3 regions of the Niveispirillum sp. KHB5.9 genome follow, and region 2 is predicted to be linked to each of the others. Evidence: riboswitches for the same ligand, from Rfam matches in the RefSeq annotation. Region 2 holds a riboswitch; each other region holds the start of a gene.
What was found. Region 2 has a riboswitch for thiamine pyrophosphate ahead of thiC (phosphomethylpyrimidine synthase ThiC). Riboswitches for the same ligand answer to the same signal wherever they lie in the genome.
Positions count from the first base shown of each region.

Region 1: another riboswitch for thiamine pyrophosphate. It lies ahead of thiO (glycine oxidase ThiO); the one in region 2 lies ahead of thiC (phosphomethylpyrimidine synthase ThiC).
Region 3: another riboswitch for thiamine pyrophosphate. It lies ahead of ACM9HJ_RS12590 (ABC transporter ATP-binding protein); the one in region 2 lies ahead of thiC (phosphomethylpyrimidine synthase ThiC).

Region 1 is NZ_JBLTYX010000019.1:33,376-37,456, reverse strand. Features, by position in the region: gene ACM9HJ_RS24335 (2-dehydropantoate 2-reductase) at 1-295, shown strand, start outside; gene ACM9HJ_RS24330 (thiazole synthase) at 292-1,062, opposite strand; gene thiS (sulfur carrier protein ThiS) at 1,064-1,264, opposite strand; gene thiO (glycine oxidase ThiO) at 1,276-2,424, opposite strand; TPP riboswitch at 2,417-2,521, opposite strand; gene def (peptide deformylase) at 2,683-3,189, shown strand; gene fmt (methionyl-tRNA formyltransferase) at 3,223-4,081, shown strand, end outside.
Region 2 is NZ_JBLTYX010000011.1:101,632-105,712, reverse strand. Features, by position in the region: gene thiC (phosphomethylpyrimidine synthase ThiC) at 1-1,780, opposite strand, end outside; TPP riboswitch at 1,848-1,976, opposite strand; gene ubiB (2-polyprenylphenol 6-hydroxylase) at 2,127-3,674, opposite strand; gene ACM9HJ_RS18265 (class I SAM-dependent methyltransferase) at 3,677-4,081, opposite strand, start outside.
Region 3 is NZ_JBLTYX010000006.1:104,870-108,950, reverse strand. Features, by position in the region: gene ACM9HJ_RS12605 (DUF192 domain-containing protein) at 1-185, opposite strand, end outside; gene ACM9HJ_RS12600 (acetoin utilization protein AcuC) at 221-1,384, opposite strand; gene ACM9HJ_RS12595 (nuclear transport factor 2 family protein) at 1,445-1,945, opposite strand; TPP riboswitch at 2,070-2,174, shown strand; gene ACM9HJ_RS12590 (ABC transporter ATP-binding protein) at 2,167-2,931, shown strand; gene ACM9HJ_RS12585 (ABC transporter permease) at 2,928-3,698, shown strand; gene ACM9HJ_RS12580 (ABC transporter substrate-binding protein) at 3,695-4,081, shown strand, end outside.

The sequences.
Region 1 (4,081 bases), on a different contig from region 2:
CAAGTCTGCCGCCCTGGCACCGCACCTGCTGCCGTGGCTGCTGTGCCTGCCCGATCCGCTATTCCGACTGGCGGCACGGCGCATGCTGTCCATCGATCCGCTGGCGCGGTCGTCGATGTGGGAAGACCTGGAGCGCCATCGGCCGACCGAGATCGACCGGCTGCAGGGGGCGGTGATCGATCTGGCCGAACGGCACGGGCTGGACGCCCCCGTCAACCGCCGGGTCCGGGATTTGATCCGGGCGGCGGAACAGGCGGGGGCCGGGTCGCCAGGGTTGGCGGCGGGGGCGGTTTAGGTCCCGATCAGCCCCAGTTCCGGGCTCGACGCCTCGGCCCGCAGCCGCTTGGGGATACGCCCCGCCAGCCGTGCCATGCGCCCGCCTTCCACGCCGGCGCGCATGGCGGCGGCCATCATTACGGGATCGATACTTTTCGATACGGCTGTGTTCAGCAGCACCGCGTCACAGCCCAGCTCCATGGCCAACGCCGCGTCGCTGGCGGTGCCGATCCCGGCATCCAGCACCACGGGAACGCTACTGTTCCGGCAGATCATTTCGATATTGTAAGGATTGAGGATGCCCAGCCCCGTGCCGATCGGTGCGCCCAGCGGCATGACGGCGGCGCAACCGACATCGGCCAGCCGGCGGCAGATGATGGGATCGTCGGTGCAATAAGGCAGAACCACGAACCCGTCGCGCACCAGCTCATCCGCCGCGCGCAGCAACTGTTCCACGTCGGGGTAAAGCGTCTCGCGGTCGCCGATCAGTTCCAGCTTGATCCAGTTGGTGTCCATCGCCTCCCGCGCCAGCTGCGCGGTCAGCACGGCATCCTTGACCGTGGAACAGCCGGCGGTGTTGGGCAGCAGCCAGACTCGGCCTGCCACCAGATCCAGCAGCCCCTCGCCATAGCCCGTCAGGTCGGCCCGACGGACGGAGACGGTCAGGATTTCAGCGCCCGAGGCTTCCAGGCTGTCCAGGAACACCTGCTGGTTGGGATAGCCGGCGCTGCCTAGGAACAGGCGCGACCGGAAGCTTTGGCCGGCGATCTTCAGTGGATCCTTCATCTCAACCACCTTGCAGAACCTTGACGATTTCCACCCGGTCGCCGGGGGATAGCACCGTATCGGCCCAGCGGCCACGCGGCACCACACTGTCATTGACGGCCACGGCGATGCCGCGCGCCCCCGGATCGACCCCATCCGCCGCCATCACGGCGGTCAGGGCGTAATCGTCGGGCTGGCGATCCTTGCCATTGATGATGATCATGTTCCCATCCTTCACGCCGCACGGGCGGCGTTGAAACGGTCGGCCCCGAAGGGGGCGATATGCGGGTCGGTCCGGCCGGTCAGGACCAAGGAGGATATGGCGTCGGCCGTGATCGGGGCCAGAAGGATGCCGTTGCGGTGATGGCCGGTGGCCAGCACCAAGCCATCCAGGCCCGGCGCCATGCCCAATATGGGCGCATCGTCGCGGCAACCGGGGCGGTGGCCCGTCCACATCTCCTTGATGGGCAGTTCCTCCACCCCCGGCAGGGCCCGCCAGGCGGCATCCAGCAGGGCCAGCACCCCACCGGCCGTCATCTGCGCGTCGAACCCCTTCTCCTCCGTCGTCGCCCCGATGATCAGGGTGCCATCGATGCGCGGCACCAGATAGCATTTGGGCGCCCAGACGACATGGGTCAAAAGCGGATTGGCCGGGTCCATGGTGAGTGACATCATCTGTCCCTTCACCGGCCGCACCGGCGGCGGGCTGGCCTGACCGGGGATCAGCTTCGACCAGGCGCCGGCGGCGATCACCACCTGATCGGCGGGCACCACCCGGTCACCCAGCACGACACCCCGCACACGGCCACCCTGGACATCCAGGCCCGTGACCTCCACCCCCTCGTAAAGGCGCGCGCCGGTCTTCTCCATTGCCACGCGCAGGGCAGCACTGGCCAGGCGGTTATCCACCTGCCCATCCTTGGGGCTGAAGATGCCGGCGGCGGTGCGCGGGTTCAAGAACGGCTCCCGCTCCTTGGCGGCGGCACCGGTCAGCCAGGACAGGTCCAGGCCCAGCTTGCGCTGGAATTCATAGTTCGACCGCAGCAGTTCCACCTCGTCCCGGGTGCTGGCCACGACCAGCGTGCCCTCGGTACGCAGGCCGACGGGTATGCCGGTCAGCGCCTCCAACTCCTGTGCAAAGCCCGGCCAGCGAGCCTGGCTTTCCAGGCAGAGCGGTAGCAGCGACTGTTCGCCCGGTTCCGCTTCCACGCCGGCCGCCAGCATGCCGGCGGCGGCCCGGCTGGCCGCCTGCCCGGCCTTGGCGCGCTCGAAAATCTCGACCTCGGCCCCTTGTTGGGCCAGGCGCCAGCCGATGGACATGCCGATGATGCCGCCGCCGATGATGGCGACGCGCGGCTTGCTCACGGGTTTATAGGATGTCATTTCCGCCTTCTCCCTTCGCCGGCATGACCCGGATCAGGTTCTATGGGTGTGATCTCAGCCGCGACCGTTAGGCCATGCGGCACCCCAGGGTCCATGCGCTATGTCATGGGCCTGTCACGGACGGAATGCAAGGGGATGAGGCGTGGCAATTCCGCCCCGCCCGGATCGCGCTTGACCATTGGCCGCGTGCGCGCATATCTGCCCCATATGGGACATTGTGCCCTATCCGCCGTCCAGACCCCCTCGGAACCACCTCCCATGTCGCTGCTGCCTATCCTGACCATTCCCGACACCCGCCTGAAGACCAAGTGCAAGCCGCTGGCCAATGTCGATGGCCGCGTGGTGGGCCTGATGGATGACATGCTGGAGACCATGTACAAGGCGCCGGGCATCGGCCTGGCCGCCCCGCAGATCGGTTTGCTGGAGCGGCTGATCGTGGTGGATGTCACCGACCAGCGCACGGAAAAACCCGACCCCATTGCCATGGTCAATCCGGAACTGATTTGGACCTCGGACGAGCTGGCCGTGACCCAGGAAGGGTGCCTGTCCATCCCGGAGATCTATGCCGATGTGACCCGGCCCAAGATGGTGCGCGTGCGCTATGTCGACCGGGCGGGCGAGGTGCGGGAGATGGATGCCGACGGGCTGCTGGCCACCTGCATCCAGCATGAGATCGACCATCTGAACGGCGTGCTGTTCATCGACCATCTGTCGTCGCTGAAGCGCAACATGATCCTGCGCAAATACAACAAGGCGCGGAAGTAAGCGCACCCGTTCCCATAGCCCGGAAGGTTCCCCATGCCGCTGCGTCTCGCCTTCATGGGCACGCCGGATTTCTCCGTCTCTATCCTGGATGCCCTGGTCGCGGCCGGGCATGAGGTCGTCTGCGTCTATTCCCAGCCGCCGCGTCCCGCCGGGCGCGGGCAGCAATTGCATGCCAGCCCCGTGCATCGCCGGGCCGAAGCCCTGGGGATTGAGGTCCGCACCCCCAAGAGCCTGCGCAAGGCGGATGAACAGGAAGCCTTTGCCGCGCTCAATCTCGATTGCGCCATCGTCGCCGCCTATGGGCTGATCCTGCCGCAGGCGATCCTGGATGCGCCGCGTCTGGGCTGCGTGAATGTCCATGCCAGCCTGCTGCCGCGCTGGCGGGGGGCGGCGCCGATCCAGCGGTCGATCCTGGCCGGCGATGCGGAGACGGGCGTGACAATCATGCAGATGGATGCCGGGCTGGATACCGGTGCCATGCTGCTGAAGGATGCTCTGCCGATCACACCCCGGATGAACGCGGCGGAACTGCATGACGCGCTGGCCAGCATGGGGGCGCGGCTGATGGTGGAAGCACTTCCCGGCATCGCGGATGCGTCGCTGAAGCCGGTGCCGCAGCCGGAAGCGGGCGTGACCTATGCCGCCAAGCTGGCCAAGGAGGAGGGGCGGCTGGACCTGTCCCGCCCGGCGGCGGAGCTGGACCGGCAGGTGCGCGGCCTGACCCCCTGGCCCGGCACCTGGATCGACCTCTCCAATGGCGAGAAGCTGAAGGTGCTGGAAACCTTGCCCGTGGATGGGAAGGGCGAGCCGGGGACGTTGCTGGATGCCGGCCCGACGCTGGCCTGTGGCGATGGGGCCCTGCGGCTGGTTCGTGTGCAGCGGCCGGGCAAGG
Region 2 (4,081 bases):
ACTGGGCCGACATCGCAGCCATCCCCTCCTGGGCGGCGGCATAATCCCGCACTTCCTGCGTGATCTTCATGGAGCAGAATTTCGGGCCGCACATGGAGCAGAAATGGGCCAGCTTCGCCCCTTCCGCTGGCAGGGTCTGGTCGTGGTATTTCTCCGCCGTCTCCGGGTCCAAAGACAGGTTGAACTGGTCCCGCCAGCGGAACTCGAACCGCGCCCGGCTTAGGGCGTCGTCCCGCTCCTGTGCCCCCGGATGGCCCTTGGCCAGATCGGCGGCATGGGCGGCCAGCTTGTAGGTGATGACCCCGACCTTCACATCGTCGCGGTCGGGCAGGCCCAGATGTTCCTTGGGCGTGACATAGCAGAGCATGGAAGTGCCGAACCAGCCGATCATGGCCGCACCGATGCCGCTGGTGATGTGGTCGTACCCCGGCGCGATGTCGGTGGTCAGCGGCCCCAGCGTATAGAAGGGGGCCTCGCCGCAGACCTTCAGCTGCTTGTCCATGTTGGCCTTGATCTTGTGCATGGGCACATGGCCCGGCCCCTCGATCATCACCTGCACGTCATGCTTCCAGGCGATCTGGGTCAGCTCGCCCAGCGTGTCCAGCTCCGCGAACTGCGCGGCGTCATTGGCATCGGCGATGCTGCCGGGCCGCAATCCGTCACCCAGCGAGAAGGCGATGTCATACGCCTTCATGATCTCGCAGATCTCCTCGAAATGGGTGTAGAGGAAATTCTCCTTGTGATGGGCCAGGCACCATTTGGCCATGATGGAGCCGCCACGGCTGACGATACCCGTCACGCGCTTGGCGGTCAGCGGGATATGGGCCAGGCGTACGCCGGCATGGATGGTGAAATAATCCACCCCCTGCTCCGCCTGCTCGATCAGCGTGTCGCGGAACAGCTCCCAGGTCAGGTCCTCGGCCTTGCCATTGACCTTCTCCAGCGCCTGATAGATCGGTACGGTGCCGATGGGCACGGGGCTGTTGCGGATGATCCATTCGCGGATCGTGTGGATATTGCGGCCGGTGGACAGGTCCATCACCGTATCCGCACCCCAGCGGATGGCCCAGACCAGCTTGTCCACCTCGTCGGCGACCGAGGAGGTGACGGCCGAATTGCCGATATTGGCGTTGATCTTCACCAGGAAGTTCCGGCCGATGATCATCGGCTCCGTCTCCGGGTGGTTGATATTGTTGGGGATGATGGCCCGGCCGCGCGCGATCTCCTCCCGCACGAATTCCGGGGTCACGTAATCGGGAATGCTGGCCCCGAAATCCTCTCCATCCCGGACCGCCTGCTCCGCCATCCGCTTACGGCCCAGATTCTCGCGGATGGCGACATACTCCATCTCCGCGGTGATGATGCCCTGGCGGGCATAATGCAGCTGGCTGACATTGGCCCCCGGCCGGGCCCGCAGCGGCCGGCGGCCGGCACGGTCGAACAGCGGCACGGGGCTCTCCTGCCCCTCGCGCAGCCCATTATCCTCCGGCTTCACCTCGCGGCCCTCATAGGCCTCGACATCGTTGCGCCCCACCACCCAGAAGCGGCGCAACTCGGGCAGGCCCAGGCGGATATCGGTGCGCACGGCGGGGTCGGTATAGGGGCCGGACGGATCATAGACCCGCACCGGCGCCTCGTTGGCGCTGGGTGAAAGGTCGATCTCGCGCATGGCCACGCGGATGCCGGGGAATTGCTCCCCGGCCACATGGATCTTGCGGCTGGCCGGCAGCGGGCCGGTGGTGACCCGGAATTCGGGATCGGTAATGTTGGTATCTGGCATCTGGACCTCCCTTGATATGGAGATCCGGGCATGCGCACGGGGTGCGGCGGCACGAGCGGGGCAGATCAGGCCCCTATGCTTCCATCCCTACGCCGGTACGACCCGGATCAGGTTCGAAGGGTTCCCGCGCCGGTGCCGCCTGCTGGCGGTCCATGCGGTGTCTCAGCCCCTTGCCGGGGTTCCCCTTGGACGGGAGGGAAGGTGCGTGTGAAGGGGGTGGCGTGTCAAGCCGGATGGTTCGCCAGGACGGCCTACAGCCGTCCTGGCGGCGACCGCCGCCGCGCCGCTCGTGCGGCGTAAGCCAAGCCCACGGATGTGGGCGCCGGCGATTGAGGAATACGAAAAACTAAAGAAGGGCGGCCATCAGACCGGCCGCCGCCAGCAGCAGCCCAGCCCAGCCCAGCCGGCGCCAGCGGCGGCCTTCCCGCTCGCGCGATGCGGCCAGAACCGCCACCGACTCGGGATGTAGGCGCATGCCGCCGCCTTCGACCAGCACGTTGGCCGCATGCTCCAGGTCGCGGACCAGAGTGGGCAACCGCCGCGCGATGCCGGCGACATTGGTCAGCAGGTCGGCGACGCGCGCCTCCGGCCCCCTATTCTCGATCATCCAGCTGGTGATCAGGGGTCGGGCCAGTTCCCACATGTTCACATGCGGGTTCAGGACGCGGCCCATGCCTTCCGCCGTCAGCATGCTTTTCTGCAGCAGCAGCAGCTGGGGCTGCGTCTCCATCTGGAACTTCTCGGTGACGGCGAACATCTGGGCCAGCAACCGGCCAACCGAGATGTCGGACAGGGGGCGTCCATGCAGCGGTTCGCCGATGGAGCGGACAGCCTGCTTGAACAGTTCCTGGTCCTGGCTGGCCGGCACGAAGCCGGCATCGAAATGCACCTTGGCCACCAGGTCATAATCGCGGTTCAGGAAGCCGATCAGCATGTCGGCCAGATAGAGCCGCGTCTGCCGGTCGATCCGGCCCATGATGCCGAAATCGACCGCGATCAGCCTTCCTTGCTCTGTCACGAACATGTTGCCGGGATGCATGTCCGCATGGAAGAAGCCGTCGCGGAACACTTGGTTGAAGAAGGCGTCCGCCGCATGGGCCAGCAGCCGATCCGCCTGCAGCCCGGCCGCCCTGATCTCTTCCACCCGGTCGATGGAAAAGCCGATGACGCGCTCCTGGGTCATCACCCGCCGGGCCGTGCGGTCCCAGTCGATGGCGGGCACGCCGAACGTTTGGTCGCCCTTGAAATTCTCCGCCAGTTCGGACGCGGCCGCCGCCTCCATCCTGAGATCCATCTCCAGCGCCACGGTGCGGGCGAAGGTCTCCACCACCGCCACCGGCTTCAGCCGGCGCAGCTTGGGCTGCACCCGCACGGCCCAGCCGGCCAGCCACAGCAGCAGGTCGATATCCCGCTGGAACGCCGCCTCGATCCCCGGCCGCAGCACCTTCACCGCGACAAGGCGGCCATCATGGGTCTCGGCGAAATGCACTTGGGCGATGCTGGCCGCCGCCACGGCATTGTCGTCGAAGCGGGCGTAAAGCTCGGCGATGGTCCGGGCCAGTTCCGCCTCGATGATGGCGCGGGCATCGGCGCCGGGAAAGGCCGGCAACCGGTCGCGCAGTTCGGCCAGATCCTCGGCCACCTGATCGCCCACCAGATCGGCGCGGATGGACAGAACCTGACCCAGCTTGATGAAGCTGGGTCCCAGCGCTTGAAGGGCGGCCGCCAGACGCTGGCCCGGACGGCCCGGCACTTTGCTGCGGTTCAGGCAGCCCATGACCAGGGCCAGGAACGGGCTGGCGTCACGGAACAGCTCGACCGGCAGGGCACCATGGCGGCCCAGGGTGCGGCCGATGCCGGCCAGGCGCAGCAGATTGCGGGTGGCGCGCAGCATGCCTAGACGCGCCAGCCGGAATGGATGCAGGCGATGCCGCCCGACAGGTTGCGCGCCTTGGCCCCGGTGAAGCCCGCCGCCTCGATCCGGGCGCACAAAGCCTGCTGCTCGGGGAAGCGGCGGATGCTTTCCACCAGATACTGGTAGCTGGAACGATCGCCGGCCACCATGCCGCCCAGCCGGGGCAGCAGGTGGAAGGAATAGCTGTCATAGATCTCCCGCACGACGGGGATCACCACATGGCTGAATTCCAGGCAGAAGAAGCGTCCGCCGGGCTTCAGCACGCGCCGCGCCTCGGCCAGCGCCTTGTCGATGCGCGTGACGTTGCGCAGGCCGAAGGCGATCGTATAGGCGTCCATGGACCGGGACGGGAACGGCAGATCCTCGGCATTACCGACCGTCCAGTC
Region 3 (4,081 bases), on a different contig from region 2:
CGCGGGGTCAGGGCCAGATCGACATTGAAGGTGTGGCGATGCCCGCCCTTGCTTTCCACGACCAGCGTATCGCGGTTCAGGCCCGTCTGCGGCCCCATCTGGGCGGCGGCATCGGGGATCATGGCCGGCAGCATAGCCGGCGACAGGGACAGCAGCAGGGCAAAGACCAGACGGCGCAGCAGCATGATGGTTCCCGAAAAGGGTGGCGCTGATGCCTATCCTACCACAGATCGCGGACGCTTGCGGCTGCCTGCCGCACCATGTCGCGGATCGGGCCTTCATGCGGAGCATCGGCCAGGGTCTGGAACCAGCGCGCCGGCGGATTGCGCCCCTCCCGCCGGTCCCAGGTCAAGGATTTCAGCACCGCCCCGGCCTCCGGCGTCAGCTCGGCCTGCACCGGGTCGATGCCGTTCAGCACGGCCCAGATGCCGGCCCAGGCCCGGCCCACCGACCAGGGATTATAGCCGCCGCCGCCCACCACGATGGTGCGCGGCGCCAGCCCCACCAGATCGCCCACCGCCCGCCACAGGGCACGGTTGGACAGGGACAGGCGCGACAAGGGATCGTCGGCCAGGGCATCGGCGCCGGTCTGGATCATCATCGCCTGCGGGCGGAAGGCCACGGCCAGCGGGATGATCGCTTCCTCCACCACATGGCGGAATTCGTCATCGTTCAGCCCGGCGGGCAGCGGGATGTTGCGGGCCATGCCACCGGCCCGGTCCGCCAGCTTACCCGTATAGGGCCAACGCCCCTCCTCATGGGTGGAGATGGTCAGGACGCGTTCATCATCATGGAAGGCATCCTGCACCCCGTCGCCATGATGGGCATCCAGATCGACATAGAGGATACGGTCCAGCCCCTGGTCCAGCAGGGCCATCAGCCCCAGGACGGGCGCGTTGAAGAAGCAGAAGCCGCTAGCCCGGCCGGGCCGGGCATGGTGGGTACCGCTGGCCGGGGAATGCACCACCCCGCCATCGCGGACCAGATCGGCCGCCATTATGGCCGCCCCCGCCGCAATGGCCGGGCGCCGGTACATTTCCGGGAAGACCGGGTTTTCCAGCTTGCCCAACGCATAGCGCAGGGCCGTGTCCAGATCGACGCGCTGGTCGCGCTCCGCCCGCTGCACGGCGTCGATGTAATCGCGCTCATGGAACCGGGCCAGCTGTTCCGCCGTCGCCTGCGGGCTGTCCAGATATGCTGAATCCTCCAGCCAGCCCATGGCGCGGATCAGGTCGGTGGCGACCGTGACGCGCGGAATGGACAGCGGATGCTTCCTGCCATAGCTGGAATGGCGATAGATTTCCCCGCCCAGGTAAAGCGGTCGGGCCATCGCGTCGGGGCGCGATGCGGGGGCGGGGTCGGACAGGGCGGCGCTGTCGGGCATGATGGGCCGATCCTATGCCGCGACGCGGCATGGAACAAGTGCAGCGCACCACCCGCGACGTTATTTCACGGCCTCATGGTCATAGGAGAAGACGCGCGCCAGCTTCCAGCCATCGGGCTCCAGCCGCCAGAGCTGGGTGAAGCGGGCCTTGCCCACCAGCTTTTCCGGCCCGTCGCCCTTGCGCTCATAGAACACATGGTCGCCCTGTTCGATCACGCCGACACCGGCGATGGGATGCAGGGTCATGGTCCCGGCCACCAGTTCGCGGCGCGAGCGCCAGGCATCTGGCTTCTTTTTTTCCTCACAACCCTTCTGGTATTCCGCAACGAACGGGGCGGCCGACCGCGCCACCTCCCCGCCCTTGTCGTGGTACATCTCGAAATCCGGCATCAGCATCGCGGCGACACGGGTTGGATCGCAACCCTCGAAGAAGACCTTGAAGAACTCCGTATCGGCCTTCTCGATGGCCGCCTGCAGGGCCGGGCCTTCCGGCAGGGAGGCGGCTTGGGCGGGCAGCGCCAGGGCCGACAGGAAGGACGCGAGGATAAGGGGCTTGCGCATGGTATCTCCCGTTTCTGGCAAGGAAATTTGACACTTATCCATGCAGGTCTGCAAGGACTGTCCCCGGCCCCATGTAGGGTGCCAATGGCCTTGCGGGGCCGCCCTCTGTTTGCCATAACCAACCCACCTCACTGGGGGGAGCCGATGGTCGGCTGAGAGGTCCCGGACGGGACGACCCCTGGAACCTGATCCGGTTGAAACCGGCGTAGGGACAGTGACCCATGACCGATCCATCGGGGCCGCGCGCGGTCCCGTCCGCCCCTGCCATCCATGTCCGCGACGCCGCCATCGCCTTCGGCGGGCAGACGCTGTTCACGGGCCTGGACCTGACGGCACCGGCGGGGGCGACCACCTGCCTGCTGGGACCCAGCGGCGTGGGCAAATCCAGCCTGCTGCGCCGCATCGCCGGGCTGTTGCCGGGTGACGGCACCGTCACCGCCGATGATGATCTGCCCGTCGCCGGCCGCATCGCCTGGATGGGGCAGCAGGATCTGCTGCTGCCCTGGGCCAGTATCCTCGACAATGTCATGCTGGGGACGAAACTGCGCGGCGGCCGGATCGATGCCGCGATCCGCGATCGGGCCATGGACCTGTTGGCCGCCGTGGGGCTTGATGGCTGGGAAAAACAACGGCCCGACGCCCTGTCGGGCGGCATGCGCCAGCGCGCCGCCCTGGCCCGCACCCTGTTCGAGGATCGGCCCATCGTGCTGATGGACGAGCCCTTCTCCGCCCTGGACGCCATCACCCGCCTGGACATGCAGGATCTGGCCGCCCGCCTGCTGTCCAGCCGCACCCTGCTGATGGTCACCCATGACCCGATGGAGGCGCTGCGCCTGGGCCATCAGGTGCTGGTCCTGTCGGGCACGCCCGCACGCCTGTCCGACCCGATCACCCCGCCCGGCCCCACACCACGCGCCCCCGACCTGCCGGACCTGCTGGCGCTGCAGGGCCAATTGCTGTCCCGCCTGCGCGGAGGTGGCGCATGACCGGGCGTATCCTGCGGCCCATCATCACCCTGGCCGGACTGCTGCTGGCCTGGGCCCTGCTGGTCCGGCTCGCCGACCTGCCGCACTACATCCTTCCGGGTCCGGAATGGGTGGCCCTGCGCCTCTGGAACGACTGGGAACTGCTGGCCCACCATGCGGGATACACGGCGCTGGAGATCGTGCTGGGCCTGGTGCTGGGCACGCTCTGCGGCGGGCTGGCGGCCCTGGCCCTGACGGCGTCACAGGCGGCCCGCCGCTGGCTGCTGCCGCTGCTGCTGGCCAGCCAGGCGGTGCCCGTCTTCGCCATCGCCCCGCTGCTGGTGCTGTGGCTGGGCTATGGCATGGCGTCCAAGGTGGCCATGGCCACCCTGATCATCTTCTTCCCCGTCACGGCCAGCTTCTATGACGGCTTGCGGCGCACCGATCCCGGCTGGCTGGATCTGGCGCGCACCATGGGGGCCGGCCCCTGGGCGACCTTGCGCCATATCCGCGTGCCGGCGGCCTTGCCCGCCCTGGGCTCCGGCCTGCGCATGGCCGCCGCCGTGGCCCCCATCGGGGCGGTGGTGGGCGAATGGGTGGGGGCGTCCGCCGGCCTGGGTTATCTGATGCTGCATGCAACCGCACGGGTGCAGACCGACCTGACTTTCGCCGCCCTTTTCATCCTGGCGCTGCTGGCCGTTTGCCTGTGGCTGCTGGTGGACGTGATTTTGCGCCGGGCATTGCCCTGGCTTCCCGACAGCGTGATCAGCAAGGAAGACATGAGATGAAGATGCGTTGGATGCGGGCAATGGCCGTGGCCGCCGCCATGGCAAGTGCGGTGCCCGCCATGGCCCAGGACAAGCTGGAAGTCCTGCTGGACTGGTTCGTGAACCCCGACCATGGACCGCTCTATGTGGCCCAGGAACAGGGCTACTTCAAGGATGAAGGGCTGGCCGTCGACCTGATCGCCCCGGCCGATCCCAACGACCCGCCGCGCCTGGTGGCCGCCGGCCAGGGCGACATCGCCATCTCCTACCAGCCGCAGCTGCATTTGCAGGTCGATGCAGGATTGCCCGTGGTCCGCGTCGGCACACTGGTGGCCACGCCGCTGAATACCGTCATCGTGCTGAAGGATGGCCCCATCAAGTCCATCAAGGACCTGAAGGGCAAG